2 regions of the Metabacillus sediminilitoris genome follow, and region 1 is predicted to be linked to the other one. Evidence: predicted binding sites of a transcription regulator. Region 1 holds the regulator's gene; the other holds the start of a gene.

Region 1 (3,425 bases):
TTCTTTGCCCGCGGTGTGTAATGAATTGTTTGAGAAGCATCTTGGCCTCTGCCAATTAAGCCTTCAACCTCTTTTTGGATTTTTTCAGGACCTAAGCCTAATGCTAATAAAGCTTTAGCAGCTATTCCTTCACCTTCACTAACAAGCCCTAAAAGAATGTGCTCTGTTCCAATATTATTATGACCTAAACGAACTGCTTCCTCTTGTGCTAATGCAAGTACCTTTTGAGCGCGCTCTGTAAATCTTCCAAACATCATGATTCATCATCCTCCATCCGTTTTTTACGTTCCATTTCTAAATTCAACCGTTCTCTAATTAAAGCTGCACGGCGAATATCTCTCTCATTTGGACGTAATGGTCCACCAAAATATTGTTGTAAAAATCCAGGTTGAGTTAAAATCATAAGTTCATTTAGAATAGTGCGAGATAGATCTTTTATAATTCCTAAATCAATACCCAATCGAACATCTGATAAACACTTTGCTGTTTCACTAGATTCAATAATACGACTATACGTTAACGTACCTAAAGATCTGAACACTCTATCTTCTAACTGATTTTGGGAGCTGTTGTAAAGAGCTTCACGAGTTGTTCTTTCTTGGGTTATTAATTGTTGAACTACACTGATAAGGTCTTCAACGATGTCTTTTTCGGATTTCCCTAGTGTTATTTGGTTCGAAATCTGAAAAATATTGCCAACTGCCTCGCTGCCCTCACCATAAATACCTCTTACCACTAGCCCCAAATGGTTAATAGCGGGAATAATTCGATTTATTTTCTGTGTTAGAACCATTGCTGGTAAGTGCATCATAACAGATGCCCTTAATCCTGTACCTACATTTGTTGGACAACTTGTTAAATAACCACATTGTTCATCAAACGCGTAATCTACTTCTTCTTCAATCCAATTATCAAACTTATTTGCCATTTCTAATGCCTCTCCCAGTTGTAACCCAGGAAATAGACACTGAATTCGGATGTGATCTTCTTCATTTATCATAATACTTACTTCTTCGTTTTCAGAAAGTAAGCATCCTCCAAAAATAGCATTCTCAGATAAGTTCGGACTGATTAAATGCTTTTCGACTAACACCCTTTTTTGAATTGGCTGTAATTCATTCATTTTTAGTAACTCTAACCTGCCAATTTTGGGGAATGTTTTGTTTTTTAATGTTGTTTCAAAAAAATGTAGAACTTCTTGTGATTCTTCATACGTGGAGAGCGTCGGAAAATTAAACTTTTCGATATTACGTGCTAAACGAATCCGACTGCTTAATACAATATCTGAATCAGGTCCTTCCTTGTTCATCCACGAACTCATTGCATGATTCATAAAATTTTGGAGTGACACTATTAAGATCCCTCCTCTTGTGAGCTACTCAATTTCTTTTCAAGAGATCTAATTTCGTCTCTTACCATTGCAGCTTGCTCAAACTCTTCTTGGATAATAAACTCATGAATTTTATTTTTCAACCCTTCTATTTGCTTGCGTATATGGATATCTCCTCCAATACGTTCAGGAATCTTCCCTGTATGAACTGTATTTCCTCCATGCACACGCTTAAGGATTGGATTGATATAAATATTAAATGTATGATAGCAATTTGAACAGCCAAAACGTCCAGTTTGTTTAAATTGAGAAAATGTCATTTTACATCTGTCACATTGAAGTTCATCACCAGTATTAAAGACTTTTTGTTCTTTCTTCTTATGAAGATCAGCTTCAATATTAAGTAAACCAGTAAGTAAATTATTTAAAGAAAAGCCCGTGTTAGCATTAAACATAAAAAGTTCACTGTTTTCTTGTGCACAATGCTCACAAATATGAACTTCTGTTTTTTCACCATTGACTACCTTCGTAAAGTGAAACGTTGCCGGTCTTTCCTTACACTCTTGGCATATCATCCGTCTCCCCTTCTTTCACTTGTATTTCAATGTTGTTATCATGGCCTTAAACATCCTTGCTCTTAACTCATCCCTATGTGGGAGATCTATATATAGGACTGAGCGATCAATCACGCTTAACATTAATTTTGCTTCACGAGCAGAAATCACTTTTTCTCTTATTAGCCGACCTATAATGTCTTCCGCAGAAGCTTGTGAAAGTCGATTTTGAATTAAGTGTAAGATTTGGTCTAGTAGATGGGCTTGATTATTCGATTGCACTTTTATAATACGTATATAACCGCCCCCGCCGCGCTTACTTTCTACAACATACCCTCTCTCAATTGTAAATCTGGTATTTATTACATAGTTTATCTGTGAAGGCACACACTGAAATTTATCGGCAATTTCACTCCGTTTAATTTCAACGATTTCTTTGCCACTATTGTCCAGTACATGTTTAAGATACTGTTCAATAATGTCTGAAATATTTCTCACTCAACCTCCCCCTCACTGACTTTGACTATATTTGACTATAGTCATACTATAAATGGAACAGAAAAATTTTTCAACTCTTCTGTCTCATTTTAAATATTGCCAAAATAAGTTCAGGTAAAACGTACTTAAAATATTTTTTCCACTTCATCAATTTCTACTAAAATTTCCCCTAAATCGGCATGAAATAGAGAAGAAATGTCAAAGTCTAACTGATACTGAAACATTGCATGATTATTTTTATCCTTACTGCAGGATGTCAAAGTTATTTTATGTACTGTTACGCCATAGGGTGCTAGTTTCGCTATTACTTGATCAATGGTTGTCTTTTGTGAATGGACCACTATTTTCATTTTCTTTCTTGTTCTTTTAACATTCATATATTTTTCAAGTCGATTTAAAAATACCAAACACATTAATACAATTACAGTAGTAAAAAATGCAATAACATACATACCTGCTCCAATAACTAAGCCTAACCCAGCAACAATCCAAATGGATGCAGCTGTCGTTAACCCTCTTATCGTTGCACCTTTCACAAGAATCGTACCCCCGCCTAAAAAACCGATACCGCTGATGACATACGATGGAATCCTAGCTGGATCAAACTGAACTTGGGAAGTATGACGTTCTATATAATTTTCAAATCCATATAGAGATAATATCATCATTAAACATGAACCTAATCCTACTAGTAAATGTGTCCGAAAACCAGCAGGATGATTATTAAACTCTCTTTCTAGCCCTATTAAACCGCATAAAACTGTTGCGATTAATATACGAGTAAACATGATATATGTATCTTGATTTAAAAACTCAAACATATTCAATCTTGTCTCCTCTTTTGCCTAAATAAATGATCTAATATATATATACTCAAATCATTATTTTTAAACACATTTATTAATAAAAATAAATATTTTTATTTTTATCCTATAACTAAATATATTTTTATGAATGGATTAAAGGCCTTGTTAATAAGGATCATGAGTTTAGTAGGATAGGTTAATGAAGAGGGTTGTTTGAGTATAAGTACTGAAGATAAA
Region 2 (3,425 bases), 760 kb from region 1:
AAATAAAATCAATTATTAATTATAAGGTATAACAAATTTGTTTACCATTTTATGAGGTTAATTTATGTGGCATTTTTCTACGATTGTTTATTAATCAAGTTAAAAAAGAGCCATTTAATTGATGAATCTTATTAAATAATTATTCCCTTTTTATTATTAATTCTCTTGTTTTCTTGCCTACAGTTGAATCAACTTTCTCGACTTCACTATTCAGTAGCAAGTGCAATTTTAGTACTTTATTTGGTGTTATTTTACCTTTTCCGTGAATCAATTTATACATTCTAGGTCCAATTATTGAATCAAAATCTAATACCATTGCTTCCTCATTTGGTAAGTAGGTAACTTGTGGAATATTTTCAGGAGTTTTCACTGTCATTTTGTTTTCGTCTCTACCTCTTTGAAATAATATTAGTTCATTGTTTTTATCAATGCCACCTAATATAAACATAGAATCCAAATGCTTATTTTGTTCGTTATACATTATATCTTGAAGCAAATTTGAAATTTCATGTAAGTCATTTGGTCTTGCCTATATGGCACAGCTCCAAGCATTCTTGTAAAAACTCCGTATGATCCTCCAAAAACATTAAATTTATTAGTATCAAATCCTCTTTTATTATTTTTGTCAATTAAATAGTGTATGGAAATATTATACTAAATGTTGTATTAGTTTTTATTTCTTATAATAAATTTTCTTATCCATAAAAAAACATGCACTTATCGAACTTAAGGTTTGCAAAATGTTTGCAAACCTCTTTTTCACAAAAAAATAGCAAGGATCTGAGATCAACTCAGACCCTTGCTATTTTTGACTTCTATGACGCGCTCGGAGGGATTCGAACCCCCGGCAGACGTGGTACCGGAAACCACCGCTCTATCCAACTGAGCTACGAGCGCAAATATAACACCAGTAACGAAAATTATACGGGAACTTTCCGGTAATTTCAACTGTCTTTTTAAACCAACTTATTTTTTGCTTCGTAAGCATGGCCGTTTGAAACATGGAAAATTTGGGAAACATGAATACATGTTATGCGTAAACGGAACATAGAATGGTATAGACAAAGTTCGTGAAGGTTCTTCAGTCTTTTCGTTTGACCTTTATTGACCTTAGTTGTATGATGGAACTACATAAAGAATTACTTATTTATGCTTAACACTGTACTTAAGGATTACATAAAAATCACTATATATCCTTAGTACAATCTTTCTTATTACGAAGGAGGAATAGAAAATGAATTTAATCCCTACAGTTATTGAACAAACAAACCGTGGTGAGCGTGCTTACGACATTTACTCCCGTCTTTTAAAAGACCGTATTATTATGCTTGGTAGTGGTATTGATGATAATGTGGCAAACTCAATCGTATCACAGCTATTATTCTTAGAAGCGGAAGATCCAGAAAAAGATATTTCAATCTATATTAACAGCCCTGGTGGATCGATTACAGCTGGTATGGCGATTTACGATACAATGCAATTTATTAAACCACAAGTTTCAACTATTTGTATCGGTATGGCTGCTTCTATGGGTGCATTCCTACTTGCTGCTGGTGAAAAAGGGAAACGCTATGCCCTTCCTAACAGTGAAGTCATGATTCACCAACCACTTGGCGGAGCACAAGGTCAAGCGACTGAAATCGAAATCGCTGCTAAGCGTATTCTTTTCTTACGTGACAAATTAAACCAAATTTTATCTGAGCGTACTGGCCAGCCTCTAGATGTGATCGAGCGTGATACAGAGCGTGATAACTTTATGACAGCAAGCCGTGCATTAGAGTATGGCTTAGTTGATAAAGTGTTAGATCGCAATGTACTTGATAGCAAAAAGTAATTTTGGAAAGAATCTAGCTTTTTTTAGGTATCGGGTTGTCATACTTGGTGCTAATATGAAAAGCACATCATGATTTAAAGCGTGAATTCATACTAGAATTCACGCTTTTTTTTTCAAATAAAATTAGCGTTATATAATCTTGATGAGGGGCCTTGACCGCTTTAATTTCTTTCAAAAAGTCCTTCATAAACTCGATGAAGGACCTTTTCCGCTTTATTTTCTTTTAAAAGGTCCTTCATAAACTCGATGAGAGACCTTTTCCGCTTTATTTTCTTTCAAAAGGTCCTTCATAAACTCGATGAGAGACCTTTTTCGCTTTATTTTCTTTCAAAAAGTTCTTCATAAACTCGATGAAGGACCTTTTCCGCTTTATTTTCTTTCAAAAAGTCCTTCATAAACTCGATGAAGGACCTTTTCCACTTTATTTTCTTTCAAAAGGTCCTTCATAAACTCGATGAAGGACCTTTTCCACTTTATTTTCTTTCAAAAAGTCCTTCATAAACTCGATGAAGGACTTTCCCCACTTTATTTCCATTCAATAGATCCTTCATAACTTTGATGAAACTCTTATTTTCGTGTTAGCTACCTTTTTGTCCTTGATCTTTTTTATTATCCTTTATCTGTACAATAATATCTGTTAAAAAAGCACACCGCTTAATGTAAAAGCGGTGTGCTTATCTATTTATCCTTCTTGTTGCACATAAGCTGCTAACGTTTCAACTGCTTCTTGTTCGTCATTGCCTTCAGCAATAAGAGTAATTTCAGATCCAGAGCTGACCGCTAAGCTCATAAGACCCATAATACTTTTTGCATTAACTTTTTTACCATCTTTCTCTAGGAAAACATCTGATGAAAAACGGTTTGCTTCTTGCACAAATAATGCGGCTGGGCGAGCTTGTAATCCCGTTTTCAGGTAAACTTCAACTTTCTTTTCAATCATATTTATCTCCTCTTCTCTTCTTTATATTTATTTTAATGATAGCGGTTGGCCTGATCTTAGTTGGTCAGCAATTTGGTCTAATTTGCGCAAGCGATGGTTAATACCAGATTTGCTAATTGTTCCGCTTGATACCATTTCACCAAGTTCTTTTAATGTGACATCTTGATATTCGACTCGCAGCTTTGCAATTTCCCGAAGCTTTTCAGGTAATGCTTCTAAGCCGATTCTATCATCGATGAAGCGAATATTTTCAACCTGCCTTAATGCTGCGCCAATTGTTTTATTAAGATTAGCTGTTTCGCAGTTCACTAAGCGATTGACAGAGTTCCTCATGTCACGGACAATTCTTACATCCTCAAATCGTAGCAATGCTTGATGTGCACCTATGACATTTAATAACTCTGTTATTTTTTCTGCTTCTTTGAGATACGTAATAAAGCCTTTTTTTCGTTCTAATGTTTTACTATTTAAATCAAATGTATTCATTAACTCGCATAAAGAATCATTATGTTCTTTATAAAGCGAGAAAATTTCAAGATGGTATGAGGATGTTTCAGGGTTATTAACAGAACCGCCAGCAAGAAAAGCACCACGAATATACGAACGCTTGCAGCATTTCTTTTTTACCAGCTTTTCTGATATCCTTCTAAC

Evidence for each region. The regulator CtsR, encoded in region 1, represses protease genes until heat stress. The targets are predictions, from matches to a motif close to ATGGTCAATAAAGGTCAAACA.
Region 2: the regulator CtsR is predicted to act here: its motif matches at 1,092-1,112, upstream of clpP (ATP-dependent Clp endopeptidase proteolytic subunit ClpP).

What each region holds. Positions count from the first base shown of each region.
Region 1 is NZ_CP046266.1:108,115-111,539, reverse strand. It holds gene clpC (ATP-dependent protease ATP-binding subunit ClpC) at 1-257, opposite strand, end outside; gene GMB29_RS00575 (protein-arginine kinase McsB) at 254-1,351, opposite strand; gene GMB29_RS00570 (protein-arginine kinase activator protein McsA) at 1,354-1,905, opposite strand; gene GMB29_RS00565 (CtsR family transcriptional regulator) at 1,921-2,382, opposite strand; gene GMB29_RS00560 (MgtC/SapB family protein) at 2,508-3,203, opposite strand.
Region 2 is NZ_CP046266.1:4,952,999-4,956,423, forward strand. It holds gene GMB29_RS23945 (hypothetical protein) at 140-496, opposite strand; tRNA gene GMB29_RS23950 (tRNA-Arg) at 822-897, opposite strand; gene clpP (ATP-dependent Clp endopeptidase proteolytic subunit ClpP) at 1,235-1,834, shown strand; gene GMB29_RS23960 (HPr family phosphocarrier protein) at 2,517-2,774, opposite strand; gene whiA (DNA-binding protein WhiA) at 2,802-3,425, opposite strand, start outside.